Regions from separate parts of the Streptomyces sp. NPDC005533 genome, predicted to be linked through region 2. Evidence: riboswitches for the same ligand, from Rfam matches in the RefSeq annotation. Region 2 holds a riboswitch; the other holds the start of a gene.
The links. Region 2 has a riboswitch for glycine ahead of gcvT (glycine cleavage system aminomethyltransferase GcvT). Riboswitches for the same ligand answer to the same signal wherever they lie in the genome.
Positions count from the first base shown of each region.

Region 1 (7,069 bases), on a different contig from region 2:
ACCCTGGTCGGGCAGAACCCGACGGACGAGCTGGCCGCCCGCCGCAACCGCGCCGTCTGACCGGGCCGGGGAAATGTCAGTGCCGTAGGGCAGCATCGGTGCCGTGAGAGCCGCGCCGACCATCCTGCACCTGGACATGGACGCCTTCTACGCCTCGGTCGAGCAGGCGTCGAAGCCGAGCCTGCGGGGCAAGGCCGTCATCGTCGGCGGGCTCGGGCCGCGCGGGGTCGTCGCCACCGCTTCGTACGAGGCCAGGCGCTTCGGCGTGCACTCCGCGATGCCGACGGCGCAGGCGCGCCGCCTCTGCCCGAACGGCGCCTACCTGATCCCGCGCTTCAGCCTCTACCGGCAGGTCAGCGACGTGGTGATGGCGTTGCTGCGGGAGCTGTCGCCGCTCGTGGAGCCGCTCAGCCTGGACGAGGCCTTCGTGGACCTGGAGGCGGGCGGCGTCGCCTTCGACTCCCCGACCGCCCGGACCACGGGGGAGCGGTTGCGGGCCGACATCAGGGCCGCCACGGGACTCAGCGGGTCGGTGGGACTGGCCGGGTCGAAGATGCTGGCCAAGGTGGCGTCCGAGGAGGCCAAGCCGGCCGGGCTGCTGCTGATCGAGCCGGGGACCGAGCGGGAGCTGCTCGCGCCGATGTCGGTGCGGACCCTGCCCGGGGTGGGCCCGGCCACCGGGGAGCACCTGCGCCGTGCCGGGATCACCACGGTGGGGGAGCTGGCCGAGGCGGGCGAGGACGAGCTGGTCCGGATGCTCGGGCGCGCGCACGGCGTCGGCCTGTACCGGATGGCGCTGGGGCTGGACGACCGCCCGGTGGTCGCGGAGCGGGACGCGAAGTCGGTGTCGGTCGAGGACACCTTCGACGTGGACCTGCACGACCGCGTACGGATCCGGAACGAGGTGCAGCGGCTGGCCGACCGGTGCGTGCAGCGGCTGCGGGGGTCGGGGCACTCGGGGCGGACGATCGTGCTGAAGGTGCGGCGGTACGACTTCTCCACGCTGACGCGGTCCGAGACGCTGCGCGGGCCCACGGACGACACCGCCGTGGTGCGGGAGGCCGCGGCCCGGCTGCTGGAGGGCGTGGACACCACGGGCGGGGTGCGCCTGCTGGGGGTGGGCGTGACGGGGCTGGCGGACTACACGCAGGAGGACCTGTTCGCGCAGTCGCTCGCCGCTGAGCCGGACGAGGCCGACGGGGCGGGCGAGGCGGCCGGGGCGGGCCAGGCGGCCGGGAACGGCGCGCTCGGAGCCACAGCGGCGCCCGTGGAGGGCTCGGGGGCCCGGGCGGGCGCCGAGCAGCCCGGGGAGCCGGAGCCGGCCCCCGAGCGCCGCTGGCCGGCCGGGAGCGACGTACGACACGCGCTGTACGGGCCCGGGTGGGTGCAGGGCAGCGGGGTCGGGCGGGTGACCGTACGGTTCGAACAGCCCGGATCCGCGCCCGGGCGGGTGCGGACCTTCCGGGTGGACGACCCCGAGCTGGCGCCGTCCGACCCGCTGCCGCTGGTGGGGGACGGGGAGCAGGGACCCGCCGGCGCGGCGTGATCCCGGGACCGGACGGCGAACACGCCCGCCACGGGCCGGGCCGACGCCCGCCCGAGGCCCTCGGCGGGGCTGCCGCGGCCCCGCGCACCCGCGCCGCTCAGCCCTCGTCGCCGGCCAGCCGGCCGAAGTCGCGCGAGAACTCCGCGGGCAGGGTCGTGTCCAGGCCGTAGTGGTGGTAGAGCTGCAGCTCCTGTTCGGGGGAGAGGTGACGGCCGACGCCGAAGTCGGGGGCGTCCCTGATCAGGGAGCGCTCGAAGGGCACCCGCAGGGTGTCGCCCACCATCTCGCTCGGCTCCAGCGGGACGAAGGCGTCCCGGCTGAACAGGCCCGTACGGACGGCCGCCCATTCCGGGACGCCCGTGGCATCGTCGAGGTAGACCTCGTCGATGGTGCCGATCTTGGTGCCGTTGCGGTCGAACGCCTTGCGGCCGATCAGGCTGCGCGGATCGATGTCGGTCTGCACGGTCCCTCCAAATGGTCGCAACTCCTCCGTAATGACTACAGAAGTGCATAACGGCAGCGGAGGCCACTCGGGGAGGGGCCAGAACGTCGCTGGTAGGCTGGGTGATGGCTGTCGACCCTGTGCGGGAGAGTCCTCCGAGTGAACGAGACGGAGGCGCCGAAGGAGCAAATCCTCCCCGGAATCTCTCAGGCATACGTACCGCACGGACGAGGCCACTCTGGAAAGCAGGGCGGGTACCGGGCGTGCAGTGCCGGTGCCTCTCCTCACCGACGGTGAAAGCCGGAGCGCTCGGGCGACCCCCGTGGTTCCGGTGAAACTCTCAGGTGCAGATGACAGAGGGGGAGGCCGTCCGGGTGCCCGCGCCGTGGTGCCCCTCGCAGGTCATACGACCAGGAGGCCTCCGTACATGACCGCCAACCGCATTCCGCTCTCCCAGCTGGAGCGAGGCATCCCCTTCGAACAGCGCCACATCGGCCCGGATGCCGAGGCGCAGGCGAAGATGCTCGCCCATGTGGGCTACGGCTCCCTGGACGAACTGACCGCCGCCGCGGTCCCGGATGTGATCAAGACCGCCGACGCGCTCGACCTGCCCGAGGCCCGGACCGAGGCCGAGGTGCTCGCCGAGCTGCGCGCGCTCGCCGACCGCAACCAGGTCCTCTCCTCCATGATCGGTCTCGGCTACTACGGGACCTTCACCCCGCCGGTGATCCTGCGCAACGTCATGGAGAACCCGGCCTGGTACACGGCGTACACCCCGTACCAGCCGGAGATCTCCCAGGGCCGCCTCGAAGCGCTCCTGAACTTCCAGACCGTCGTCGCCGACCTCACCGGGCTGCCGACCTCGGGCGCCTCGCTGCTCGACGAGGGCACCGCGGCCGCCGAGGCCATGACGCTGGCCCGCCGCGTGGGCAAGGCCAAGGGGAACGTCTTCCTCGTGGACGCCGACGCGCTGCCGCAGACCATCGCCGTCATCGAGACCCGTGCCGAGCCGATCGGCATCGAGGTCGTCGTCGCCGACCTGTCCGCCGGCATCCCGGCCGAGATCGCCGAGCGCGGCATCTACGGCGTCCTCGTCCAGTACCCGGGCGCCTCGGGCGCCGTGCGTGACATCAAGCCGGTCATCGACCAGGCGCACGCGCTCGGCGCCATCGTCGCCGTCGCCGCCGACCTGCTCGCGCTGACCCTGCTGACCTCCCCGGGCGCGCTCGGCGCGGACATCGCCGTCGGCACCACCCAGCGCTTCGGTGTCCCGATGGGCTTCGGCGGACCGCACGCCGGTTACATGGCCGTCCAGGACAAGCACGCGCGTTCGCTGCCCGGCCGCCTGGTCGGCGTCTCCGTGGACGCGGACGGCAACAAGGCCTACCGCCTGGCGCTGCAGACCCGCGAGCAGCACATCCGCCGCGAGAAGGCCACCAGCAACATCTGTACCGCCCAGGTGCTGCTCGCCGTCATGGCCGCCATGTACGCCGTCTACCACGGCCCGGACGGCCTGCGGACGATCGCCCGCCGGACCCACCGCTACGCCGCCCTGATCGCCGCGGGCCTGACGGCGGGCGGGGTCGAGATCGTGCACGGCTCGTACTTCGACACGGTCACCGCCCGCGTTCCGGGCCGCGCGGCCGAGGTCGTCGCCGCCGCCCGCGAGGGCGGCGTCAACCTGTACCTGGTCGACGCCGACCACGTCTCCGTCGCCTGCGACGAGACCACCCTGCGCGCCGACGTCGAGGCCGTCTGGGCCGCCTTCGGCGTCACCGCGGACATCGAGGCGCTGGACGAGGTCACGGCGGACACGCTGCCCGAGGGCCTGCTGCGCTCGGACGACTACCTGACGCACCCGGTCTTCCACCAGCACCGCTCCGAGACCGCGATGCTGCGCTACCTGCGCAAGCTCTCGGACAAGGACTACGCGCTGGACCGCGGCATGATCCCGCTGGGCTCCTGCACCATGAAGCTCAACGCGACCACCGAGATGGAGTCGGTCACCTGGCCCGAATTCGGCCAGCTGCACCCCTTCGCCCCCGTGGAGCAGGCCGAGGGCTACCTCACGCTCATCACCGAGCTGGAGGAACGTCTCTGCGAGGTCACCGGCTACGACAAGGTGTCCATCCAGCCCAACGCCGGCTCCCAGGGCGAGCTCGCCGGCCTGCTGGCCGTTCGCGCCTACCACCGCGCGAACGGCGACGAGCAGCGCACCATCTGCCTCATCCCGTCCTCCGCGCACGGCACCAACGCCGCCAGCGCCGTGATGGCCGGCATGAAGGTCGTCGTCGTCAAGACCGCCGACGACGGCGAGGTGGACGCGGCCGACCTGCGCGCCAAGATCGAGCAGTACCGCGACGAGCTCGCCGTGCTGATGATCACCTACCCGTCCACGCACGGTGTGTTCGAGGAGCACGTCGCCGACATCTGCGCCCAGGTCCACGAGGCCGGCGGCCAGGTCTACGTCGACGGCGCCAACCTGAACGCCCTGGTGGGCCTCGCCAAGCCGGGTCACTTCGGCGGCGACGTCTCGCACCTGAACCTGCACAAGACCTTCTGCATCCCGCACGGCGGCGGCGGCCCGGGCGTCGGCCCGGTCGGTGTCCGGGCGCACCTGGCCCCGTACCTGCCGAACCACCCGCTCCAGCCGACCGCGGGCCCGGAGACGGGCGTCGGCCCGATCTCGGCCGCCCCGTGGGGCTCGGCGGGCATCCTGCCGATCTCCTGGTCGTACGTGCGCCTGATGGGCGGCGAGGGCCTCAAGCGCGCCACCCAGGTGGCGGTGCTCGGCGCCAACTACATCGCCAAGCGCCTGGAGCCGCACTACCCGGTGCTGTACACCGGCCCGGGCAACCTGGTCGCGCACGAGTGCATCATCGACCTGCGCCCGCTGTCGAAGTCCACGGGCGTCAGCGTGGACGACATCGCCAAGCGCCTGATCGACTACGGCTTCCACGCTCCGACGATGTCCTTCCCGGTCGCCGGCACGCTGATGATCGAGCCGACGGAGTCCGAGGACCTCGCCGAGATCGACCGCTTCTGCGACGCGATGATCGCCATCCGCGGCGAGATCGAGCGGGTCGCGGGCGGCGAGTGGCCGGCCGACGACAACCCGCTGGCCAACTCCCCGCACACCGCGGCGGCGCTGGGCGGCGAGTGGAACCACCCGTACACCCGCGACGAGGCCGTCTTCCCGGGCGGCGTCACGGCCGCCGAGAAGTACTGGCCGCCGGTGCGCCGCATCGACGGTGCCTTCGGCGACCGCAACCTGGTGTGCTCCTGCCCGCCGCTGGACGAGTACGACCACTGAGTTCGACCCCTGACACCGTGCGGTGCGGTGACAGGAAGCACGTGACGTGAAGAAGGGGCCGGCCCGGGAGGATCTCCCGGGCCGGCCCCTTCTTCGTGGCGTGCGTCCGCCGGGCCGTCCTTCGTGCCTACGCGGCCGCGAGCGGGCGGTGCGGTGCGATGATCCGGCCGTCCGGCAGCAGCTCACCGGTGTCCTCGAAGAGCAGGACGCCGTTGCACAGCAGGCTCCAGCCCTGCTCCGGGTGGTTGGCCACCGGGCGCGCGGCCTCCCGGTCGGCGGATGCGGCTGACGGGCAGGCTGGCTGGTGCTGGCACATGGATGCGTTCTTTCGCTGCGGTGTGGTCTGCGTGCTACGGCTCGATGCGTGATTCATGGCCGTCCCCCTGGGTCATCCCCGCACCCGCGGGGAGCGTGTCATCAGTGTTCCCCCATGACAGCCGCTTCGCAGGTATTTCCCGGCAGCTGTCCTCATAGATTGATGACGCATCACTCGTGCGGGCGGTTCAGGCCAACTCCCCTGTCATTTCGGATGGTTCGCAAGTGGCCCGAGCGGACTAGGCCGAATGGGCTACTCGGGTCAGGCGGCGGGCGCGGCCAGCGACGGAGGGAGCGGAGCCGTGGCGGGGGTCAGCCGACGGGTGAGCACGGGCAGCAGCTCGGAGACCGGATGCGCGCGGAACGGGGCGATGCCGGGCGGGGCCGGAGCCAGCGGCACCAGCAGGTCCTCACCGGCGGGCAGCCCGGCGGAGGCGTCGGCGCCCACCGCCCCGTGCAGCCACAGGGTCAGCATGTAGAGCTCCGGTACGGACAGCAGCCGCGGTTGGTAGCTCGTACCGAGGGACTCCGCCTGGCGCAGGGCGCGTTCGGTGGCGGCGACGTAGGGCCCCTCGAAGAAGTGGGAGAAGGCCCAGCCGTCGGGGGTCAGGCGGGTGTCGGCCGCCGCGACGTGACGGTCCCCGCTGCGGATCAGGAACCGCCAGCCGGTGAGCCGCGTGCGGGGCGGCCTGCCGCCGGCCGGGAGGGCGGACATGCCCAGCCGGTCGAGGACGTGCACCGGCAGGGGGAGTTCGGCGGTCAGCGGCCCCTGGATCGCGCGCAGGGACGGGGTGTGCGCCTCGTGGACGGCGGTGGGAGAACCGAGTGCCGCGAGGACGCTGCGCAGGGCGGGCGCGGGAGCCGGAGGGACATGCAGCGGCATGGTGGGTCGCCTCTCACTTGGGAGACCTGTGGAACGGGGGCAGGTGCGGACGGCGCTGTCGCATTCTGGGGCCAGAGGGGGGCCGAGGGGCAATGGCCGCGCGCCAACTCTCTGCCTCGTTTGCGGAGTTTATACGACATGTGTTCACGCAGTGTTTCGGCTAGCTGTCCCGCCTATTGCCGACAAGGCGCTTACCGGTCCCGCTGACATGGCATTCATGCCGGATCCACGCGAACGTGCCGCGCTGACCTCGGAGGTTACCGGACGGGGGCTCGGCTGGAAAGCATCGGTTTTGCGGGGCGCGCAAAGGTGAAGCGGAATTTGCGTGAGGCGACTTGCCAGGTGAATGTGCCGAAGCGCCCTTCGGCCAAACCGGCGCGCGCTCCTCGCCACGCACGCCCCCACCGCGTTATGGATCACGCTGCCGGGGCATCATCGACCGTAATGCGCGCCTGGGTGTCCCGGGCCGGGCCCACTCGTGGAGGGACGCTTCGATGGGGGAGAAGGTCGTGGCGGGCGGATTCGACCTGTCCGATCGGCAGCGGTATCGAAGGAAGCTTCACGAGTGTC
Region 1 covers NZ_JBIAJH010000056.1:8,767-15,835, forward strand. The annotation lists gene ACFYP3_RS33265 (MerR family transcriptional regulator) at 1-60, shown strand, start outside; gene ACFYP3_RS33270 (DNA polymerase IV) at 104-1,546, shown strand; gene ACFYP3_RS33275 (PRC-barrel domain-containing protein) at 1,644-2,009, opposite strand; glycine riboswitch at 2,122-2,220, shown strand; gene gcvP (aminomethyl-transferring glycine dehydrogenase) at 2,416-5,301, shown strand; gene ACFYP3_RS33285 (DUF5999 family protein) at 5,429-5,617, opposite strand; gene ACFYP3_RS33290 (hypothetical protein) at 5,879-6,499, opposite strand; gene ACFYP3_RS33295 (glutamate--cysteine ligase) at 6,994-7,069, shown strand, end outside.
Region 1: another riboswitch for glycine. It lies ahead of gcvP (aminomethyl-transferring glycine dehydrogenase); the one in region 2 lies ahead of gcvT (glycine cleavage system aminomethyltransferase GcvT).

Region 2 (7,069 bases):
CGCCTGCGCACCCGAGTGCGGCTGGACGTTCGCGGCCTCGGCGCCGAACAGCGCCTTGATGCGGTCGATCGCGATCTGCTCGACCACGTCGACGTGCTCGCAGCCGCCGTAGTACCGGCGGCCCGGGTAGCCCTCGGCGTACTTGTTGGTCAGGACCGAACCCTGGGCCTCCATGACGGCGACCGGAGCGAAGTTCTCCGACGCGATCATTTCCAGGGTGGACTGCTGGCGCACGAGCTCGGCGTCGACGGCGGCGGCGACGTCCGGGTCGAGCTCGTGAAGAGGGGTGTTCAGTACAGACATCAGGGTCCCCTGGGGTCAGTTACCGGCGGTGAGCTTGGCGTACTCCTCGAAGGACAGCGTGTCCTTCGGCTCCTCCGAGAGGCGCACCTTGAAGAGCCAGCCGCCCTCGAACGGGGCGGTGTTCACGAGCGCCGGGTCGTCCACGACGTCCTGGTTGAACTCGACGATCTCACCGGTGACGGGGGAGTACAGGTCGCTGACCGACTTCGTCGACTCCAGCTCGCCACAGGTCTCGCCCTCGGTCACGCTCTCGCCGACCTCGGGGAGCTGGGCGTAGACGACGTCACCGAGCGCGTTGGCCGCGAACTCCGTGATGCCGACCGTCGCGACGCCGTCGACGGCGTCCGACAGCCACTCGTGCTCCTTGGTGTAACGCAGATTCTCGGGGGTGCTCATGGCCTGATTCTCCTGGATGCGGGGGAGTGGATACGAACGGTGGTCTCGGGTACCGAGACACTGCCGGACGGGGATCCCGTACGGCTCGTGCACGGCTCGGCCGTGTGCGGAGCTACTTCTGCCGCTTGTAGAACGGCAGCGCCACGACCTCGTACGGCTCATGCGTACCGCGAATGTCGACGCCGACGCCGGAGGTGCCGGGCGCGGCGTGCGCCGCGTCCACGTACGCCATCGCGATCGGCTTGCCCAGCGTCGGGGACGGGGCGCCGGAGGTGACCTCGCCGATGACCTGGCCGTCGGCGACGACCGGGAAGCCGGCGCGCGGGACGCGGCGGCCCTCGGCGACCAGACCGACCAGCTTGCGCGGCGGGTTCGTGGCGGCGCGCTCGGCGGCGGCCTCCAGCGCGGCGCGGCCGACGAAGTCCCCCTCCTTCTCGAACTTCACGACCCGGCCCAGCCCCGCGTCGAACGGGGTGAGGGAGGTGGTCAGCTCGTGCCCGTACAGCGGCATGCCCGCTTCCAGGCGCAGGGTGTCGCGGCAGGACAGGCCGGCCGGCACCAGGCCGACGCCCTCGCCGGCCTTGGTCAGGGCCTCCCACAGCTGTACGGCGTGCTCGGGAGCGACGAACAGCTCGAAGCCGTCCTCGCCGGTGTAGCCCGTACGCGCGATCAGCGCGGGCACGCCCGCGACGGTGCCCGGCAGACCGGCGTAGTACTTGAGGCCGTCCAGGTCGGCGTCCGTCAGGGAGGCCAGGATGCCGGGGGACTCCGGGCCCTGCACCGCGAGCAGCGCGTACGCGTCGCGGTCGTCGCGGACCTCGGTATCGAAGCCGGCGGCACGCTCGGTCAGGGCGTCGAGGACGACCTGGGCGTTGGAGGCGTTGGCGACGACCATGAACTCGGTCTCGCCGAGGCGGTAGACGATCAGGTCGTCGACGATCCCGCCGTCCTCCTGACAGATGTGCGTGTAGCGGGCGCGGCCGACGCCGACGGTGGAGATGTTGCCGACCAGCGCGTAGTCCAGCGCCTTGACGGCCTCCGGGCCGGTCAGCGTGATCTCGCCCATGTGGGACAGGTCGAAGAGGCCGGCCTTGGTGCGCACGGCGTTGTGCTCGTCGCGCTCGCTGGCGTACCGCAGCGGCATGTCCCAGCCCGCGAAGTCGGTCATGGTCGCACCGAGCGAGCGGTGCAGCGCATCGAGGGCGGTCAGACGGGGGGCAGTGCTCATGGGTGTGGCTCCCGAGTCCCAGGGCATGACATGACGAGGAGGGTCCTCCCCATCTGTCATCGGAACCTGAGAGGTTCGCCGAGAGTTCCTCGGCTTGCACCTTGGGTGGAGCTGTCGAGCAGCTCGCTTTTCAGATCTGCCTCATCCACGCGGTACGGGGCCTGAGAGATTCAAGGGAGGATCTTGCTCCTTCGGCGCCCGCGCACGGCCTTGCGGCGTGCCGGGACTCTCCCGCGCGGATTCAAGCGGCCGGTATGCAGTTGGTCCAGATGGCGCACATCATTGCACGCCATGCCCGTGATCGGGCGGAGGGGTCCGAAAGTTCGTACGGTACCCCGAGCGGGCGGCCCGGAACCGGGGATGCCGGATTACCGTCTCTTTACACTCAGTGGGCAAGGGTCCTGTGGCCCGATTCGGGGGAGGCGAACACTGTGCGGAGATTCGGAGCGGTGACGACGACGGGAACCGTGGACGCGGTGCCGGCGCAGCGCGGGGCGCGCGGACGGGACCGCGAGCGCGAGCGTCCGGCGGACACCCGCACCGGCTCCGTACGCGACCTGCGCGGACCCGGGGTGCGCGGCCCGCAGCGGCTCGCCTTCGCGGGCGGGGACATCGTCGTGGTGTCCGGCCTGCCCGGCGGCGGCAAGAGCACCCTGATCAAGCGGGCGGCGGCCGACGGCGGCGCCGTCGACTCCCAGGACACCCGGGAGCGCTGGGAACGGCGGATGCCGGCGGCCCTGCCGTACGCCGCGTACCGGCCGCTGGTGCGCGCCGCGCACTACTGGGGGCTGTGGCGGCTCCTGCGCTCCGGTACCTCCGTGGTCGTCCACGACTGCGGTACGCAGAGCTGGGTGCGCGGGCTGCTCGGCGCGGCCGCGCGGCGCCGGGGGCGGGCGCTGCACCTGCTCCTCCTCGACAGCAGCCCCGCGGAGGCCCTCTCCGGGCAGGCCGCGCGGGGGCGGCGGGTCTCGGCCTACGCCTTCGCCCGCCACCGGGGCGCGGTGGGCCGCCTCCTGCGCGAGGCCGAGGCGGGCCGTCCCCCGCGGGGCTGCGCCTCCGTCACCCTGCTGGACCGCCGCTCGGCTGCCGCGGTGACGGGCATCGCCTTCCACGGCTGAGCCCGGACTCCGTCCCGGGCCCCACGCCCCGACCGCGGGCCAGGCCGAATCCCGGCCCCGGCGGTGGGGCGGCGCGCGGGGCCGGTACCCTGCGGGGCGACACGCGGCGGGATCACGGAGGCACGGGACATGCAGGGCAGCGGCTGGCCGGGGAATGAGCTGGAGCACGTGCTCGGGGCGGCGCTCGGGCAGCCGGACGCCGGCGGGCGGATCCTGGAGGTGCTCGGGCGCAGCCAGGTATGGGTGCCCCTGCCCGGTGGCGGCGGCCCGGACTCGGCCGACCTCACCCTGCCCACGATGGACATCGACGGCGCGGCCTACGTCCCCGTCTACAGCTCCGAGGCCCAGTTCCTCGCGTGCGTCGGCCCCGGCATGGACTTCGCCGTGGCCCCGGCCGTGGAGTTCGCCCGCGGCCTGCCCCCGCAGCTCGGCATCGCGGTCAATCCCGAGGGCGCCGTCGGCGTCCCGCTCCCCCCGCCCGCCGTGGCGGAGCTCTGCCGCACCGGCCGGACCCCCCTCGACGGCCCCTCCACCGGCGGCCGCGTCCGGCTCTACGAGCCCGACTGGCAGGAGGACCCGGTGGACTTCCTGGCCGCCGCGGCCGAGGAGTTCCGGGCCACCGGAGTGGTCGCGGCCGCGCACCGCTGCCTGGCCAGCGTCGAGGGCGGTGCGCCGGAGCTGTTCATCGGTGTCCGCCTGCTGGGATGGGAACCCGAGATGCGCGAGGCCCCGATGGAGGCCCTCGGACGGGCGCTGACGCGCGTCCCGCCGCCGTGGCCCGTGCAGTTGATCCTGCTGGACGCCGCCCAGGACCCGGTCACGGACTGGATTCGTGAGCGCGTACGCCCCTTCTACCTCCCGTAGGGCCGCTTAAGCTGAGGGGCACGCGTGGACGACGGGCGGACGAAGAGGGGTACCGGGTGAGTGCGTCAGGCACGGCCGCGGCCGGGCAGGTCGAGCACATGATGCGCCAGGTGACCCCCGGGCGCTATGAGAGTTACGAGTCGCTCCTGCACGCCCTGGCCGAGGGGCGGCTCTGGATGCTGCTCTGGCAGGGCCAGCCGGGCTCCCCGGACGCCCAGTACGGCGGCATGGAGGTCGACGGCCTCGGGTACGCGCCCTGCGTCACCTCCCCGCAGGAGCTGGCCGCCAGCGGCTGGAACCGGGGCTTCGAGGTGGTCACCGGGCGGGACATCGCCCGCGCCCTGTACCCGGACCGCTGGGGCCTGTGGCTCAACCCGCACGCTCCGGGCGGCGGCCTCGGCGTTCCCTGGGCCGACCTGCGCCGCATCGCCACCGGCCTGGACCGGATGCCGGCCGGCCCGCTGCGGCTCTCCGAGCCGTCGATCGAGCTCCCGCAGTTCTACGGGCTGCTGACCCAGCACGCCCACCGCACGCCCGCCGTCCGGTCGCTGCGCCGCGCCTGGGTGCAGCCCGCGCTCGGGTCCCCGTACCTCGCGGTCGGTCTCGACCTGTACGACGCCTCCGCGCCCGCGCTGGAATCCGTACGGGAGATGATGCGCCAGTCCGTCGGGGTGGTCCCCGAGGGCGTCCCGGTGTGCACGGTCGCGCTGGCGGACGAACACGACCCGGTGGCGATGTGGCTGCGCGCGCAGACCCGCCCCTTCTACGACCGCGAGGGCCAGGCCCCGGCGTACTGATCCGTCCCTCCGCATATCGAGACATCCCCCACGAAGGCCGCACCCCACCCATGGGTGCGGCCTTCCGCATATCCACGGAATAAACCCAAGATCCATGTCCGAAAGGGCAGTTGGGACGGATGTCCGTTCCGCGCCGAACATGAGGTCTTGAACCGCTGAGGCGGGTGCGCCGTTCGGATAACGGAAGTCGACTCGTCACATCACGGTTGCGCATCACATCACCGTCGGGTCTGGCGGGTGATCGAGAGACCGTTGAAGACTCCCCCCACTGAGAGGGCCCAACCAGCGGGTGCCCACTCTTCATCCGCATTTCGCGACCGGTTCCGTAGCGCCGGACCGCCGACGACCAGCGACAACCGCGACACGATGTGAACCAAGCCGTCACAGCGGCTGGCAGGGGCCGGCCACCAGCCGGCCGAGAGGGGTCCCCACCACGATGACGGCACCTACCGAGACCAGCGGGCCCGCGGGGCTCCAGCCCGGCGCCAGCCCGGACGGGGCGAAGCAAGGGGCGATTGAGGGTCGTTCGCTCGGCCGGATCGCCTGGACCCGCCTCAAGCGGGACAAGGTCGCGATGGCCGGCGGGATCGTCGTCCTCTTCCTGGTCGTGCTGGCCGTTCTCTCGCAGCCGATCCAGGCGGTCTTCGGCCTCGATCCCGACGCCCTCCACCAGGACCTGATCGACCCGTCGCTCGCGACTCCCGTCGGCTCCTTCGGCGGCATCAGCTGGTCCCACCCGCTGGGCGTGGAGCCGAAGTTCGGCCGTGACATCGCCACCCGCATCCTGGAGGGCTCCTGGGTGTCGCTGCTCGTGGCCTTCGGTTCGACCCTGCTGTCCGTGGTCATCGGCTCGGTGCTGGGCGTCGTCGCCGGCTACTACGGCGGCTGGGCCGACACCGTCATCAGCCGGATGATGGACACCTTCCTCGCCTTCCCGCTGCTGCTGTTCGCGATCTCCATCTCGGCCGCGCTGCAGGGCGGCGCCTTCGGACTGGAGGGGCTGCCGCTCCACATCAGCGTGCTGGTGTTCGTGATCGGCTTCTTCGGCTGGCCGTACATCGGACGCATCGTGCGCGGCCAGACGCTGTCGCTGCGCGAACGGGAGTTCGTCGACGCGGCGCGCTCCCTGGGAGCGCGGGGCCCGTTCATCGTCTTCAGGGAGCTGCTTCCGAACCTGGTGGCGCCGATCCTCGTCTACGCGACCCTGCTGATCCCCACCAACATCCTTTTCGAGGCGTCCCTGAGCTTCCTGGGCGTCGGTATCCAGCCCCCGCAGGCTTCCTGGGGCGGAATGCTGAGCGAGGCCGTCAGGTACTACAAGGTCGACCCGATGTACATGGTCGTGCCGGGCCTGGCGATCTTCATCACCGTGCTCGCCTTCAACCTGCTCGGCGACGGTCTGCGGGACGCCCTGGACCCCAAGAGCCGCCGCTGAACCGTTTCCTCGGGCGCGGCCGGGCCACCGCCCACCCCATCACCACTCCACTCTGAATCAGGGGGCTTAACTCCACCATGAAAAGCAGGTCGAGATCAGCTGCGGTGCTCGTGGCCGCCATCAGCATCGCCATGGGCGCCTCCGCGTGCAGCGGCGGGGACAAGACGGGTGAGGGCGACGGCAAGGCCGCCGCTGCCAACGCCGCCGTCACGGGTGTCGTCAACACCTCGGACAAGAAGGGTGGGACGCTCGTCTACGAGGCGTCCGACACGCCCGACTCCTTCGACCCGGGCAACACGTACTACGGCTTCGTCTTCAACTTCAGCCGTCTGTACGCGCGTCCGCTGACCACCTTCGCCCCCGCGCCGGGCGCCGAGGGCAACAAGGTCGTGCCGGACCTCGCCGAGTCCCTGGGCGTCGCGAGCGACGGCGGCGCCACCTGGACGTACAAGCTCCGCAAGGGCGTGAAGTACAGCGACGGCACCGAGGTCACCTCGAAGGACGTCAAGTACGGCGTCGAGCGGAGCAACTTCGCCCGTGACGTCCACTCCAACGGCCCGAGCTACCTGGCCCAGTACCTCAAGGACAACGAGCCGAAGTACGAAGGCCCGTACAAGGACAAGAGCGACGAGGGTCTGAAGTCCATCGAGACCCCGGACGACCACACCATCGTCTTCAAGCTCAAGCAGCCCTTCGCGGAGTTCGACTACCTGCTGGCCAACCCGCAGTCGGCCCCGGTGCCGAAGGCCAAGGACGACGGCGCGGACTACGTCAAGCACATCATGTCCTCCGGCTCGTACATGTTCGAGAGCTACGAGCAGGACAAGCAGGCCGTCCTGGTCCGCAACCCCAACTGGGACGCCGGCAACGACCCGCTCCGCAAGCAGCTGCCGGACAAGATCGTCGTCAAGCTGAAGGTCAACCAGGA
Region 2 covers NZ_JBIAJH010000001.1:168,395-175,463, forward strand. The annotation lists gene glyA (serine hydroxymethyltransferase) at 1-303, opposite strand, end outside; gene gcvH (glycine cleavage system protein GcvH) at 319-699, opposite strand; gene gcvT (glycine cleavage system aminomethyltransferase GcvT) at 812-1,927, opposite strand; glycine riboswitch at 2,068-2,171, opposite strand; gene ACFYP3_RS00780 (AAA family ATPase) at 2,377-3,045, shown strand; gene ACFYP3_RS00785 (enhanced serine sensitivity protein SseB) at 3,175-3,909, shown strand; gene ACFYP3_RS00790 (enhanced serine sensitivity protein SseB C-terminal domain-containing protein) at 3,966-4,706, shown strand; gene ACFYP3_RS00795 (ABC transporter permease) at 5,143-6,141, shown strand; gene ACFYP3_RS00800 (ABC transporter substrate-binding protein) at 6,273-7,069, shown strand, end outside.